Regions from separate parts of the Neobacillus sp. genome, predicted to be linked through region 4. Evidence: riboswitches for the same ligand, from Rfam matches in the RefSeq annotation. Region 4 holds a riboswitch; each other region holds the start of a gene.

Region 1 (4,190 bases), on a different contig from region 4:
GAGGGAATTCAAATACAGTTAGGTTTTCTGCTTGGAGAGGTTTAATGGCAAACAGTGACTGGAACTGTTTGCCATTTGAATTGGTGTGAGTATTTTTAAGTCCAAGGTTAAATTAATTTTCATTACCAATTTGTGTTAAAATTAGGGTGTGTTATGGGAGGGATGACAATGCGGGAAGTTCAATTGGAGGCAATTGAAACGGAGAAAAGAAATTCATTTCTAGACTATCTCCTTCTAGCAGATGAAAGCGAAGAAATCGTCAGAGAGTACATAAATGATGGAGAGATGTTCGCGATTTGCTGTGAAGGAAAAACTGCGGGAGTAGTTTTATTTACTTTCCATCCGAATGGAATTGTCGAGCTTAAAAATATCGCTTTAACCGAAGATTACCGAGGGAATGGCTTAGGAAAATTAGTAGTTAAAGAAGCTTTCCATTTATATAAAATTAAGGGACTAGATAAAATGATTGTGGGTACGGCTAATTCAAGTATAGATAACTTAGCATTTTATCAAAAGCTTGGGTTTAGGATGGTTGAAATTAAGAGAGATTTCTTCAAAAATTATCTAGAACCTATTTTTGAGAATGGAATTAGGGCATTGGATATGGTTATGTTTGAGAAGGATTTATAAAAAAAAGGGCCATTTCCTCGATTGGATTGAACCTGTTTAAGCGATAGAATGTCTATTTCACGAACACTTAAGCTGTGCAGTTAACGAGACACTTAAGCAAACCTAGAAATACTGTTTTTGTGGTTTATTAAGGACAAAGAAGTGTGCAAAAAGGAATCAAAATAACCAGTCGAATTATCAATTCCATCATCATGGCAACTCCTTTAGAATTTTTTTTTTACAAACTCAGTATATAAGAAATTTGTTAACTCTTTATATGTTAATTGTAAATTTATTGTCAAATTTCAAGGAGATTTGAAATAGGCACTGGTTGCTAGTTTCAGATATCCACCATCTATATTGACTGGGAATCCATTTGATATTGGACTCTAACATAGGCGAGCAGTGATGGGTACTGGTCGCCTTTGTCATATTTTTAAAAATAGAAAAGGTAGGAAATAGTTGCAAGGAAACAGGCTGATAGGAAGGACGGACCATGAGGTTCTATTTTTAATGAGATTTTTTTTTAAAAAAAAGTTATCCTAAACGGTGCAGGATAACCTTTATCTTTTTTATTTAAGCAGTTTCACAGCTTTAATTCCTTACACTATCTCTTTTATAGGACTATAGATGGATGATGAAATAATCATATTTGTCATATTTGGGCAAATTATGAAGAATTTTGTTGAAAATTGGTATTTTCCGATATAGTATAAAAGTATCAATTGAAAAAGGCAAACCTATCGAAAGGTGGGGACGCAAAGCTACGGGTCTAAGGCGAAAGTGCTAGGATAGCCGGGTTGCCAAAAAGAATCGGATATACAATTAAAGGTTTGTTATTGCCAAACATTTTTTGTCCATCATTCTTTTTTGGGGTGGACTTTTTCTTTTATAAAAAGAAAGGAGTAGAAAATAGGAAAGCGGTTTCAGCGGTTTATCGTCTTGTTAGTATTAGGAATTGCAATTATTTTAATTATTTTCGGGGAAGGGTGGAGATCATAGTGACTGTTTTATTTGGTTCTGTCGAGTACTTTGAAAAAGAAATTCTAAGAGTTGCAGCACAAAACCCTTTAAATAGGCTGACTCATGATCATATTTCGATGATCTGCTCTAGGTTAAAGAGTGAATTGCTTAATGATTTTGTCTGTGAAGAAAGAATACGAGTGGAATGCCTTGAAAACCTTACACAGGCATCTTATAAACTATTCAAATTAGAAATGCGGGTGACAGCCGAATGAGATATCACATTGTAGGAGTTATATATAAGAGACAAAAAGTGACAGTCAAATGTTTGGATACGCAAGAAGATGCCTGGTTAAAGGTCTCCTTGAATCCTGATACTCTCGAGTGTAATGACAAGCTTATCCCTGACAGCTTGCAAAACTTTGTTCAATCAAAACAAGAAAACATACGTATGTATTTAATTAATCTCAATGACATAGCGAATGAAAAAAAAGTCTGCATTGTGTAAAATGCAGATTTTTCATTTACAAAAAATAAGCTTCCCTAATAACCTATATTTCAAATGAAATAATTGGTAATCGATTGGAAGGCCAATGGAAGAAAACCATTTCCTCCATTGGCTTGAACCTAACCAAGCAATAGTTTATTCACGAACATCAAAGCTGTGCTGTAAAAGAGGAACTTAAGCTAATCTAAAAACCGCTTGCTCCTTACTTCTTGTTATGTATCGGCTCCACCTACGCCAAATACCATGATAGCCACGCATGCTATCCCCTCTATTAACTACTATAATGTAACAATATTACTAAACTATGTCTTAGTTGTTATAGAGCTATTAACCTTACATTAAGTAATGATGAAGAATGCGTAATTAGACTTACAAAAAATATCCGCCGTGTATGAAAGGTTCTGATAGGAGTTATAAAACTTCTCTTTACTACCAAAAACGGAAGATAGCCATTATTTCGGACAAAAAACGCAACGAAATCACAGCCACTTTATCATTATTTTTGTAAGCTTATTCCCTCTTAAATTCCTATAGCATTCAATGATTGGCGAAGACCTTCAAGAGCAAATATTCCTAGATATCTTAAAGCAAATAATGCGATGATGGGTGAAAAATCAATTGGACCAAGAGGGGGGATAAACCTCCTGAAAAGGTTTAAATAAGGGTCGACTAGTTTGTAGATCCATTCCCCAACCTTTGTTGATTGAAATTTAGGAAACCAAGAACCTAGAATAGCGATTAAGATTAGCCAATAATAACCCTCAAATAAATAATATCCAAGTTGTAAAATGTTTGAGCCCAATTTAAATCTCCTGCCTATACTATTTTTTCTATCGTACAATCCTTTGTACGGGTATATACCATATACGTTTAAGGTCTCTGAAAGGTTTCATATTATTCATGTTAATTGTTTCCTCATGCTTCATCCTGGAAATTTTTTAACACAAGGAAATTAACTTATTGAATTGAAATGGTTGATTTTTATATTGGACCCTAACGAGTAAAGTGAAGGGTCTGATTCTTTCTTGCCAGTCCGCCGGTCAAGCCGGAAATGATCCTGAAGATTTGAACGTTGAGGTAAAAATCCATACCATTATTTAGGGAATGGCACTACAGATTAAGGAAGAATTATATCCATATTATTCATATTGTTAGGGTTACCATAATCACCAGCAAGGGATGAGTACACGGATGTTCAGAGCTATTTTGTATCCGCTGTTAATGATGATTCAGCAGGTTTCTCCCCTTTCTGTAATTTAGCAATGGTCAATCCAAAATTCATTTGTAAATGGGGATAATCTTTAAATTTAGCCCAATCACCACCCCATTCAAACCCTAAAGCTTTTGCCATTTCAACAACCTCGGTCCAATCTGCTTTCCCATTTTTATTTCCATCATACTGCCTATCCCAAATCACATTCCCTGAAGGGGTTTTTAACGCAAAATCAATGGCAAGCCCATAATTGTGATAGGACTCTCCCCCTTTTGCAAATGTTACAATATTTCCCTCTGCCGTACGGCCTTTATCATAAAGTCGATCCTGTTCTTCCGCACTTCGAAAACCATCAGTAACCACTATCACAATGCCTTTTTTTGCAGAATGTTGGATTAATTGATTGCTCCGTTCTTTCACAACCGGATGGAGTTCAGTTGGTAAAGAAACAGATTGATTTGTTTTCGAATCCGTAAGAGGATCGGATTTCTTAGTAAACTGAATAAAGAATAGGATCATGGTAAGCAGGAGAAAAAATATAATAAATGACTTTCCTATCCGTGTTAGCTTCAAAACTACATATTCCTTTCGTATCTAAAGTTTTTTCACTATCTATGACGTAAAACAGAGCCTCATAGTTTCATATTATTATATACCTGGTAAACAATAACAGACATTGTTCACCAATATAGTAGGAATTCATCACTGCAACTATCCCTCTGCCATTAGCCATATTCTAAACTAACCAATTGCTGAGATGATATTTTATGTAAACTATGGTAAATATTTTTAAAATATGGTAAATTAGTTTTAATCTGTTTGAAAGAAAGGATCATGTGACCTGTATGCCAACATTTACTCTGTAATGGAAAACAATTGGATCGCTTCTCATGTTAA
Region 2 (4,190 bases), on a different contig from region 4:
TAGAAACTAAAAACCGTTTACGAAATGGATCATTGGTTTTTTATTACAATAATTTACTGATGTTAACTATGAATAGCTCTGAATATGCAAACCATTCTCTTGTGGATTCGAAAAAAGTTAACCGAAAATGGATTAAAATCGAAATTGAGTTCATGTTTCATTATATTAAGGAACGGCAAGAAGAAGGTGCGCTAAATATTACAGAGATATTGGAGGAAGTAGCCCAATTATTAAATCGTGGCTATCAATCAGTTAACTATAAATATTATTCCCTTATTAAGTCAAAAGATAAAAAGGAAGCAGCCAATCAAAATAGTTATCAATTTATTACGATTACAGAGAAGGATGTTCCAGTGTTATCCACTGAAGTAATAGGGGATACGCTGCTAGCAACTCAAGTTAACCAGGTGGCACCTACACAAGATAATGATGATTTGCTTGACATTTTATCGGGATTAATCTCCAATGTACAACAACTTCCAGGGATTAATTTAAACGAACTGCTTAGAAGTTTATTCCAACTTACCAACCTAGCACTGCAGAATCAGGATGCAGTTCAACAGATAGAGAGTATGAAATCGGAAGTCAATCTTGAAAAAGAAGCAATACGAGAACAGTTAATGAAAAAGGAACAACAATTCATTCAGGAGAAAAAGCGTAATGATGAATTGCAATTAGAGGTTTCTAAATTGGCAAAGGAAATATCAGCCTTTAACCTCTTAGGTGATGCGGCAAAAATCCAACAACTGAAATCTTACAATCAAAGACTAAACTACATTATTGACAGCTTTGGATTAGTACTTAGAGTCAGTAGTTAAGTTATATCCTAAATTGATTTTAAATTTGATTAGCAAAAGACATCCAATAAATTAACCTTGATCTCCTTAACTATTTTTCTTTTTTACCGATAAAAAATAGAAAGTAGGAAATGGATTTTAAAAGGAGTAATCAAACATGGCATTTAGTAATCCTTATCAAACCTATCAAAAACAAGCGGTCACTACTTCTAAACCAGAAGAATTAACGCTCATGTTATTTCAAGGCATGGTTAAATTCATCCGTAAGTCCAAAATGGCCATCGAACAAAATAATCTAGAGGAAAGCCACAGTTACAACCTAAGAGCCCAAGATATTCTGAGCGAATTAATAGTGACCTTGAAACCAGGATACACCATCTCAGATTCCTTGCTTTCCCTATATGATTATATGAAATCTCGCTTAATTGAGGCCAATATTCATAAAAGTTTGGATCTATTAGAAGAAGTGGAAGGGCACGCTTTAGAATTATCGGAAACATGGTCAACAGCTATGAAGCAAAAGAATACTAAGAATTAAGGGCTGGTATACCAATGGACGAATTAATTGCAACCATTTATGATATCACTGTAGACATGGATCGTGCACTAAAAGAAGAAAATTTTGAGGATTTTGAACAGCTGCTAAATAATCGAAACAGCATGATGATCCAGGTAGAGGCGTTTAAGACTGATCATCCGGAATACCAGTATCCAGCAAAAGCAAAACAATTGTTGGAAGACGCTCGTTGTCTTGATCAACGTTTAACTTTTCTTTTAAAAGAAAACATTACTGAAACTCAAAACTCACTCATTCAAATTAAACAAAATAAACAGGTTTCAAAAAAGTTTCGACCATATCTTAAACAAACAAATGGGGTATTTTTAGATTCTAAAAAATAATATTGTGACTGATGACATTACGAAATGCATAAATCATGCATTTTTTTTTTGCAAAAAAAAAGATAAAAAATGAAAAGTGACAGTTCCGTGACCTTATCGCTCGGTGGAAAATATGCTTATTTACGTAAAAAACGTATTATTTATGAGAAATAATGACTAAAATAAACCATTTGACCTAGTAATTTCGACAATAAATGATAAAATAGTAGTATATTCGATATTGGAAAAACATTCTATTATTTATTAAGAGATTAGTATAAATTACAAATACAGTATTTTGTTAAAGGCATAGCTGATGAAAATCAGTGACGCAAAGCTATAGGGACTAAGGTGCATTTTGTACTATGTCAGCCAGTTACCTAAAGATCAAGGTATTTTTCATAGGTATTAAATATCTAGCTAGATAGATTATTTGTGTCTACAAAGATATTTTTGTCTATTACCTCCCCTTTTGGTAAAGGCGAGGTTATTTTTTTGCTTCAGCAAAGGAAGACCATAGTACTCTTTAATATCCAGTTAGTGGAGAGGAAGATATTCATGATCCGGCAGCAAGGAATAACAGCCAATCGAAGGAATGGTAAACTTTATAATTTCATGGAATATAAAAAGATGAAACCATGCTTCGAAAAACCTATGAAAATTACAATGGGAAACCCAACAAATGATACCTATTACCTTGTGAAAAATGTGGTATACAAGGGAAAGCAAATTCTTGCAATGAAGCAAATACTGGATTCAAACACGATTATTTTAGTAGAAGCGAAAATAGAAGATGGACAACTCATACATATTTCCAAGCTTTCGGAAGAATTTTTAGGAGACATTAGCGGGATGTTAGAAAGAACCATGTAATACTTATAAGGTTTTATGGGGTGGGGATGGAATATAAAAAGACTGAAAAATCCCACTCCTTATTGTTTGACCACCTAATCAAATTTTCATGATCATGTTTTTTCTTCATTCCCCTAAATAATACATGAGAAGCGATTATTTTTAGTTGTTTTGGATGATTTTTGTTACAAAAAATACGTGGAAAGAAAGGATGCTATCCATTGATTAACAGTGATAATTGGTTTACTAAAACAATGCTAGTTAATACACTATCTAGGACTGAAAATTTACGATCCCAGATGGAAGGGACCACTTCTGATGGAAAGAATCTTTTTGCTGCAGTCTTAAGTCAACTATTGATGCAACAGGAATTTCAATCGACAATACCTCAAATCAATTCTGTGGTTCCTAATATTATTTCTGAAATGAACAGGAATATAAGTGATCAAACTATGTCTTTGAACGCGAATGAACCATTACGTTTCGAATCATTTAACCCAGATAAATTAAATCAAATGTTGGATGGGAAATTAAAAGGAATGGGGGAGGTTTTTGTACGAGCTGGAAAGCGGTTTAATATCAATCCAGCGTTACTTACGGCTATCGCTCAACATGAAACAGGCAATGGGAAATCCCGTGCAGCCAATGAAAAAAATAATGTCGCAGGAATGATGGGCGTAAATGGCTTGAAATCGTACTCATCCATTGAAGATAGCATAATGGATATGGCTCGCAATTTAAGTAAGAACTATTTAGGAATAGGTTTATCCAGTATTTCCAAGATTGGTGCGAAGTATGCACCAATTGGAGCAGATAATGATCCTACCGGTCTAAACAATCAATGGGTATCTGGAGTAAATAAGTTTTTTGAACGGCTTAGAGTATAACAAAATTGTGAAGATGACTTCGGCTATGAAAAAAATTGTGGCTATGGAGCCTATTTTTTAGTATATTGATGTAGAATGTTAGTCTTTTTTGATATTTATCAAAAATAATCAAAAATTGTCTTAAGATGGAAAGGAGAGTCGTCCTCATGAATAATATAGGCATCCTACAATCAGCACTAGGTGCTTCCAGTTTACGTCAACAGGTCATTTCTAATAATATCTCGAATGCGGAAACTCCTGGATATAAAACAAAACAAGTTTTTTTTGAGGATATTTTAAAGCAGCAATTATCCAATCAAACAAATTTTGTAGGAAACCGTACCGACTCCCGTCATTTCACGATTGGGAAATCTACTGACATTCCAACAGCAAAAACTGTAGAGAATACGGATACAGTCATGCAAAACAACGGCAATAACGTAGATATCGACAAAGAAATGACTAGTATGGGGAAAAATTCATTGTGGTATTATACGCTAACGCAGCAATTAACTAGTGAATTCCAACAATTATCGATTGCTATCAGAGGGAGGCGTTAACCGCGATGTTTGATTCATTAAATATAAGTGCATCAGCCTTAACTGCTGGGCGCTTAAGGATGGATGTAACCTCATCTAATATTGCCAACGCCTCAACTACCCGTGGAAAATTAGTGAATGGAGTATGGGAACCCTATCGCCGGAAGATGGTCGTGATGGAACCAAGAGAGAATGCCTTTAATCAGGTTTTACAGGGGGAAATGCAAAAACAAGCTGGTTTACAATCAAACCTACAA
Region 3 (4,190 bases), on a different contig from region 4:
CTGCTATCTACGGTATGACAATCACGAAGCAGCTTATACCGATCACCGGTAAATCGCTTGATTATACCATTAGCGGATATGCATCCATGCCAGAGGTAACAAGAGCATCAAGAAACTATATCTCAACGATGATAAATGGTAGATTTATAAAAAACTATCCATTAGCCAAAGCGATTCAAGAAGGCTACCATACCCTGTTGCCAATTGGCAGATTTCCAATTGTTCTTCTGAATATCGAAATGGATCCGTTGCTAGTTGATGTCAATGTTCACCCATCGAAAATGGAAGTTCGTATAAGTAAGGAAGCAGAGTTGAATGAACTGGTTACAACGATCATAAAGGATGCTTTTAAATCGAAAATCCTGATTCCGACAGCCTATACTCAGGTGAAAAAAGAAGAAACAAAATCGGAACAAACTGCGTTAATTCTTGATGAAGGAACATCAATCACAAAGATTACTAAAGAAATTAACAGAGATTGGCCAATACATGCGCAAGCGATAAAGGAAACCAGGCCAATTCCTCCTTTACCATATTCAAATATTCCTGTCCGAGCGGAAAATGTTGATGAAACAGAAGGTTGGAAGTCTGTAAATCCAGTATTCCCTAGAGGTGAGGTTGGCAAGGAACAATGGAATGAATCCATTGAGGTTGAACGTGAAAATGATGAGTCGGTTTTAGAGGCTAATCATGTTAATAACCAACCTGAGAGCAGAGTACCGCGTCTATATCCTATCGGCCAAATGCATGGCACCTATATTTTTGCCCAAAATGAAAACGGCTTATATATTATCGATCAGCATGCGGCACAGGAACGGTTAAAGTATGAGTACTTCCGTGAAAAAGTGGGACAGGTTCAGTCTGAACTGCAGGAAATGCTTGTTCCGTTAACATTTGAGTATTCAACTGACGATTATATAAAAATTACTGAACACCAAAACGAGCTAGAAAAGGTTGGTATTTTTCTCGAGGAATTCGGTATGAATAGTTTTATTGTCCGTTCCCATCCGCAATGGCTTCCAAAAGGAGAAGAAAAACAAATCATCGAAGACATGATTGAACAACTTTTAGCGATGAAAAAGGTGGATATTAAAAGACTACGTGAGGAAGCAGCCATCATGATGAGCTGTAAAGCATCAATTAAAGCGAATCGACATTTACGAAATGATGAAATCCAAGCACTGCTGGATGATTTACGAAAAGCATCTGATCCGTTTACCTGTCCCCATGGAAGACCGATAATCGTTCACTATTCCATTTATGAAATGGAAAAAATGTTTAAACGGGTGATGTAATTTCAAGCACAGGAGAATCCTTGATATATAAGGATTCTCCTGTGCTTTTTTAAAGCTTCGACCACATTTTTTGCTCAGAGCTCGTTATTCGAAACACTTTTGAAAAATTCTCTGCCGATGAATCTTGTACAAAGGGTGTAACGTGACAATATTTAATAAAAGTTTGCGAAAAAGGTGAAGCCAGGTACGAAGAAAAAGATCTATGAAATGTTCTCTTATTATGTGGCATAAAAATAGCACTTCAATATGAAATGCTAATTAACTAAATAGTTTTTTAATTGCTGGACCGAGATCATTAAAATATGGCTTTACAATAAAGTCTTTTGCTCCAGATTTTATTGCATCAACAATTAACCCTTTTTGCCCCATTGCGGAACAAATAATTACTTTTGCACTTGGATCAAATTCAATTATTCTTCTTAAGGCATCTAGACCATTTAAAGTAGGCATAGTTAAGTCAAGTAACACAATGTCTGGAGACTTTTTTTTATACAAAGCGACGGCAATTGCACCATCTGAAGCTTCAAAAAAAACTTGGAAGCCTTCTCTATGTAAGATATCCATTATTAAATTTCTACTAAACCTTGAGTCGTCAGCAATTAATATGGTTTTACACATTTAAAACACCTTTCCTTTAATATTAAGGCAAATTAGGAAAGGGGTACTTTGCACAGCATATTTGCAGCCCGGCTACCATAACAAAAATTTTGCTTTAGGTCCGTGGCTTTGCGTCTTTTACTTTCGTAAAATTTGCCTTTTTCAAAGTTTAGCACATTTTGTCGCAAAAAGTAATATTTTGTCGCATTTATAAGTCAAAGAAATATTTGAAATGCCAATTTGCAAATTTAATTATTTAAACAATTGTATTTTTTTGATTGATTTCTTTGAACGGTAATAATTATAAAACCCAATCAAAAGGAGAATTGCTCCTAAAAAGATGGTTATGTACGCTGTGATTTTGAACTTTATACTTTTATCAAAAAACTCTATAAGGGCTGCAGCAGCCGCAAAGAATGTCAAGGACGTACGTATATAGGCTAATAGTGTTCTATCAATGGCTAATTTTGTTCTTTCCATTGCTAGTAGGGTACTTTCCATTGCGAACAAGTCACTAGGAGATAGAGAGTTCTCATTTGGTGCATTTTTCTTTCTGCTCATATTACTCCTCCTTTTTACTAAATACTACATATAGTATGCCAAAAGAACGTAATTTTTAAGAGTAAATAAAGTTGGCTAAAGAATTGAACACTCATTATTAAGTCTGTCAGCATCAATAATAGTAACGTTCATTAATATTTAGCCACTTTCTATATTATGAAAACAAGTATATAGAACGTTTACTCTGGATGAGTACTGTAATTTGCAGTGACAGAGATTCGGAAAAACTTTGTCGAACGGTGACCAAGTAGTAAATTGTGACCTAGATTTTATTACAAGGCAAAAACCAAGAAAATATATAAAGGCTGAAGGGGGGTTAGTCCTTCAGCCTTTTTGTTAAATGATTGCACAAATAATAGAGTTGTCTTATTTCACTTCTGCTAGAATTTTACTCGCATATGCAAGCGATTTTCCAGCTCCGATTGCCACCGATTCGAGCGGATTTGGAGCTAGCTGAACAGGAACAAAGATTTCTTCGCTAAGCCACTCCTCCATCCCATTCATTAGTGATCCGCCGCCAGTGAGGATTACACCACGGTCGACGATGTCACCACTGAGTTCGGCAGGGCAATCTTCTAGTGTGGCCCGGATCGCTTCTAAAATATGCTGAAGTGCTTCTTTCAACGCATTACGAATTTCATAGGATGAAAGATTAATTGTTTTCGGCAAGCCAGACACAAGATCCCGACCACGTACGTCGATGAAAAGTTCCTCATGATCAATAAGTGCATAACCAATTTCCATTTTTATTTTTTCTGCTGTTCTTTCGCCAATCAATAAATTGTATTCTTTACGAACAAACTGAATAATATCATCATCCAGGCGATCTCCGCCAATTTTTATCGAATGGCAAGCAACTACCCCACCGAAGGAAATAATCGCAACTTCTGTATTGCCGCCACCAATGTCGACAACCACGTTGGCAACAGGTTCATCTACAGGTAATCCGGCCCCAATTGCTGCTGCAACTGGTTCTTCAATCAACGAAATTTTTTTGGCGCCAGCATTTTTCACTGCGTCATGAATCGCTCTCCGTTCAACACTTGTGGATCCGGATGGAATACAAACAACTACATTGGGTTTACGAACGGCAAAGCCTATTTTTTTTGTGGCCTTTCGCATAACGTGTTTCAGCATTTCTGTAGTGACATCAAAATCAGCAATGACTCCATCCTTTAAAGGGCGAATGGCAACGATTTTTTCAGGAGTTTTTCCAATCATTTCTTTTGCATCCAGTCCGACTGCAACCACATTTTTTGTTCTTGTATCAATGGCTACCACAGAGGGCTCATTAAGGGTAATCCCTTTATTTTTATTATAAACCAATATATTTGCTGTTCCTAAATCAATTCCCATATCAAAATTTGAAAGCATTTCTTCACCTAATTCCTTAATATTTTTTCAAAATAAGCTACGTTCAAGCCTATCATGAAAGTGGGGGTAGAAAGCAGTTTGTAAATGAACCGTTATCCTTTTGTAAATTTACATGAAAAACTTCCCTTCTTTGGAAGCAACATGGATAAAAAAAGTCTTTTACATAAGCATAGAAAAGATTTATATTGTATATACTGATTTGATGTTCAACTGCTTTTCAAATATATGATACGATGTAAGCGTGGAAGCGAACAAAAACGATTACTTCCACTGATAATGTAAATAAGGCAGTGTGAAAATTTTGGATTTAAAACAAAAATTATTAGTTATCATTGGACCAACAGCAGTAGGAAAAACAAAATT
Region 4 (4,190 bases):
CCGATGTTACTTTTGCTAAAAATGGATTACAGGATATACTCCGTGAAAAGAAGGTACCTTTTGTCCCGGTCGATACCTTTAAAGAAGTGGAAGATTATTTGGTTGAAAAAGGGGTGATGTCTTAAGTGTTAACACCTGTTACGAGTGTTCCGATTCCTGCGATTTTGGAGATTGGCAAAGGAACTGTTTTTAGCCTTGAGCGGATTTTGAAACAACATGGCTTTGTCAATGCCGTGTTCTTGTTCGATGACTTTACCTATCAAACTTACCGGCAGGATATTCTTGACTCCATCTCGGAAGTGAAGATAACAGCGCTGCTCATGCCGTCTGATTTAGATATCCAGGATCTAATTAAAAAAGCTTTTGAGATGGAGCGTTATGATGTGGTCATTGCCATGGGAGGCGGGACGGTAATTGATTATGGAAAATACATAGCTTTTTCAAGGCGGAGCCCATTTTTGAGCATCCCAACGTCAGCGTCCAATGATGGCTTTGCTAGCAGCAATTGTTCCTTGGTGGTCAATAAAAAGAAAACGACGGTTCCGGCAAGGGTCCCATATGGAATTATTGCCGACCTTGAGATTATTCAGCATGTACCTAACCGCTTTATTTTGGCAGGGATCGGTGATTTGCTCTCCAACATAACAGCTCTTTATGATTGGGAGTTTGAGGAGAAACATGGTGCTGCCCGGGTAAACCATTTTGCTTATATGCTGAGTAAAAAAGTAGTCAATAGCTTTATTCGGACACCAATGACCGACATAAGAGATCCAATTTTATTAAAAGAACTGATCAGTTCACTTACACTGGGCGGCATCTCGACGGTCATTAGCGGAAACAGTTCGCCAATCAGCGGCTCGGAGCATTTGATTTCCCATGCACTCGATAAAATTGCGCTGCAGCCGCAAATGCATGGAATTCAAGTTGGAATTGCCACATATATAATGGCTAATGTGCAAGAGCACCGAGCTGAACGAATGATGAAAGTTTTCACAAGGACCGGTTTTTTCGATTATGTGAAAGGGCTTGGCTTAAATAAAGAAGAATACCGCCAAGCCATTGAAATCGCGCCAACGATAAAACCGAATCGATATACTTATTTGCATGATGAGGTTTATCGGAAGAAGGCACTGAGATTTTTGGACGAGGATAAGTTACTACAGGAATTTTTTCAATAAAGGGATTCGTGGTATAAATTGATTATATTGGGGAGTGGAACAAATGGGGATTAGAAAAGCAAAAGTTGACGATTGGAAAGCACTATCCGAATTGTTAAACCAATTGGGGTATCCAAATACTGAGACTTTCATTAAAGAAAAAATAGAAAAACTTCTAATTCACCCAGATGAGGAATTATTGATTTATGAAGAGGATGAAAAAGTACTTGCTTTTATTTCATTGCATTTTATACCTCAATTAGCGGTAAAAGGAGATTTCGCAAGGATAAGTTATTTTGCAGTTAATACAACCATTAGAAGTAAGGGAATTGGGCGTAAGATTGAAGAATATTGTACTGATTTAGCTAAAAAAAGAAATTGCGACAGAATTGAAGTTCATTGCCATTCAAGAAGAGTAGATGCACATAGGTTCTATACTCGACAAGGATTTACTGAATCCCCGAAATACTTTATGAAGATGATGAACGAATCTGTATAAGAGTCTTTTTCAACAAACGAGTGCGATTCTTCAAAATGAGGGTCGCCGTTTTTCTTGATGTACAACCGTTGAAGAAGTAAATTGACGCTTTAGTATCGCATTTGCCCCATATTGTGAAACAAAGGGGTTAAGAAAAAGGTGTATGTGTTTATGAAAGATTTCCATTGCTGTGCAACATGCCGGCATTTAAAAGCAGAGAAAAAAGCAGAAGGAATGAAATATTATTGCAGCCGGTTAGGTTATGAAACAAAAACGAACTATAAATTTAATTGCTGGAGCCCCAAGGAGCATGTGATAAAGTTAATGAATAACAGAACCACGCCCCAAAAGGAAAGTTAAAAGTAGGTTAGATCGTTCCGTTGAACTGAAGGCTTATATCTAAGTGTATGAATTTCATGTGGATTGTCTTTGTTGTATCAACATTTTTTGGTATTTAATTAAAGAAAAAAGCAAATTAAGAAGTTTTCTACAAGTTTTATTGCCTAAAGCTTGCCGCCAATTTCTGGTTCAAAGCAAGGTAATTACATTATCAAAAAAGTCTTTCTTTCCATCCAGATCATTCCCCCTTTATCGATACAGAAAATCCTTTTTTTTAAGCGAATAGAAAATCATAAGTTTTTCAAATTTATCCTTCAAAATTTGCTGTCGGATATAATAATATCCGACAATATTTTTTTAAATAGGTACATTCTATGTGGTTAAATTGAATCCTTTAAATGCAGAAATAATCGACAATCGTACTCCAATCCGACATAAAATGATATATAAAAACTACAAAATATCGATTACAATAGGTAAATAAAGATTGTATTTTACAAATGGGAAAATCGCATCCAGAAAATAGCAAAACTTCTTCGGCACCTGTGGAAATAAAATTGATAGGGCTAATTTATTGAAAGATAAAGACGCAAAGCTAGAGGGGCTAAGGTCACCACCGAATGAAAGTGGTGGAGGACTATGCCAGCCAGTTGCTTATTTTTGAGGATTCAGAGGGACTAATCTCATTGATTGGTTTAGGAGATGATCATATCGATGATTAAACAATTTGAATCACTAGCTGAACTTAAAAGAAAGATATTTCTGGGGGTTGTGCCCTTAATAATAATCGCATTTATTTTAAATACCATTCTTAAAAATATGGACGCCGCAAATAAACTTAATTTCATTGTCAACAACACACTCACCCTTTGGTTCATCATCAGTTGGGTTCTGATGTTTAAGAATCGGTACGTTCGGTTTGCCGAGTTTTCCAATTTAGCTTTGGTTAGTTTTTATCATGTATCGACCTTTTATGATGCAGTTATTAACTACCTTGGTAAAATAGGAGGGTCTTTAGGGGATTTTATCGTCTGGATGCCCATCTATATTATGTTTATTTTCTTAACACTGGGGATAAAAAAAGGGCTTTATTTTTCCATCAGTATATTTGCCATTACTGTGGTGGGTGGAGTCATGTACATGAACAAGCTACCCGCTGAATCCATTGATTCGCTTCTCCAGTTTTACTTTTCTAATTTGGTCTATATTATTGTCCTTTATTACGCCCAGCATGTGTTCAAGGCCTATACAAAAATGGAGCTTTTTAATAAGCACGCCTATGTAGATTCATTAACGGGAATCGCTAACCGCCACCGAATTGATGAATGGCTTGAAATTAAGTTAAAGGATTCTAAGGTCATGAACATAAGTTTTTCGATTATCTTTTTTGATATTGATCATTTTAAAAAAATCAATGACTTTTATGGTCATAATGTGGGTGACTCCGTTTTAATCGAGTTGTCTGAACTTATTCAAAGGAATCTCGATATACGTGAATTTTTTGGTCGATGGGGTGGAGAAGAATTTATTATCATTACGGATGTCTCCGGCAAAGATGCCACCGAGCTTGCAGAATATTTAAGACAAAAGGTCGCAGAACATGAATTCCAAGAGGTTGGAAGGCTGACAGCAAGCTTTGGAGTAGCAGATTCTCAGCCAGAGGACAATAAAGATTCGTTGTTAAATCGAGCAGATGAAGGATTATACCGCTCAAAGAATTATGGCAAAAATAAAGTGAGTATGTGTTAGCTCTATTCAACAGAATAGGGCTTTTTTTAATGCACTTGTAAGTTGCGTCGAATTAAAGAAAAGTCTTAGTGTCGTTCACTGCGGTTTTTTTAGGTCCAATAATAAGTTTGGGTTTATGGAACTAATAATTCTTGGGTAATGAACATCTAAATTGTTTTTCGAAAAATGGACATGCATGGGGATTTTACCATTTCAATTTTATTGAAATTTCATAATTTATTAGTAAAGAAACTGATATTGATCAATGTTGTACCTGACCTTACAGGTATGTCATGAAACTGTAATGGGAGTTGTTGATTTTGCAAAGGAAAAGACGTGGATTCTGCATTTTCCCCGGGTATAGATGGTGTGGCCCAGGCTGCAGTGGCCCTGGTGCTCCGATTAATGATGTCGATGCCTGCTGCATGGGACATGACCGCTGTTTAAGCAGAGGGATTTCACCTTGCCGATGTGATTACGAATTTATG

What was found. Region 4 has a riboswitch for cyclic di-GMP ahead of RTR43_RS11415 (GGDEF domain-containing protein). Riboswitches for the same ligand answer to the same signal wherever they lie in the genome.
Region 1: another riboswitch for cyclic di-GMP. It lies ahead of RTR43_RS05630 (hypothetical protein); the one in region 4 lies ahead of RTR43_RS11415 (GGDEF domain-containing protein).
Region 2: another riboswitch for cyclic di-GMP. It lies ahead of RTR43_RS07510 (hypothetical protein); the one in region 4 lies ahead of RTR43_RS11415 (GGDEF domain-containing protein).
Region 3: another riboswitch for cyclic di-GMP. It lies ahead of RTR43_RS15085 (response regulator); the one in region 4 lies ahead of RTR43_RS11415 (GGDEF domain-containing protein).

The regions. Positions count from the first base shown of each region.
Region 1 covers NZ_DALZYO010000007.1:32,075-36,264, reverse strand. Annotated here, with positions in the region: gene RTR43_RS05635 (GNAT family N-acetyltransferase) at 169-630, shown strand; cyclic di-GMP riboswitch class I at 1,333-1,417, shown strand; gene RTR43_RS05630 (hypothetical protein) at 1,611-1,847, shown strand; gene RTR43_RS05625 (YggT family protein) at 2,601-2,882, opposite strand; gene RTR43_RS05620 (M15 family metallopeptidase) at 3,282-3,866, opposite strand.
Region 2 covers NZ_DALZYO010000010.1:27,972-32,161, forward strand. Annotated here, with positions in the region: gene RTR43_RS07495 (hypothetical protein) at 1-818, shown strand, start outside; gene fliS (flagellar export chaperone FliS) at 955-1,335, shown strand; gene fliT (flagellar protein FliT) at 1,350-1,697, shown strand; cyclic di-GMP riboswitch class I at 1,973-2,060, shown strand; gene RTR43_RS07510 (hypothetical protein) at 2,235-2,549, shown strand; gene RTR43_RS07515 (glucosaminidase domain-containing protein) at 2,750-3,415, shown strand; gene flgB (flagellar basal body rod protein FlgB) at 3,562-3,954, shown strand; gene flgC (flagellar basal body rod protein FlgC) at 3,960-4,190, shown strand, end outside.
Region 3 covers NZ_DALZYO010000023.1:57,402-61,591, forward strand. Annotated here, with positions in the region: gene mutL (DNA mismatch repair endonuclease MutL) at 1-1,295, shown strand, start outside; gene RTR43_RS15085 (response regulator) at 1,554-1,913, opposite strand; cyclic di-GMP riboswitch class I at 1,973-2,060, opposite strand; gene RTR43_RS15090 (DUF202 domain-containing protein) at 2,145-2,453, opposite strand; gene mreBH (rod-share determining protein MreBH) at 2,820-3,827, opposite strand; gene miaA (tRNA (adenosine(37)-N6)-dimethylallyltransferase MiaA) at 4,129-4,190, shown strand, end outside.
Region 4 covers NZ_DALZYO010000016.1:29,189-33,378, reverse strand. Annotated here, with positions in the region: gene RTR43_RS11435 (MtnX-like HAD-IB family phosphatase) at 1-125, shown strand, start outside; gene RTR43_RS11430 (iron-containing alcohol dehydrogenase family protein) at 126-1,178, shown strand; gene RTR43_RS11425 (GNAT family N-acetyltransferase) at 1,222-1,656, shown strand; cyclic di-GMP riboswitch class I at 2,529-2,632, shown strand; gene RTR43_RS11415 (GGDEF domain-containing protein) at 2,689-3,723, shown strand; gene RTR43_RS11410 (phospholipase A2 family protein) at 4,023-4,190, shown strand, end outside.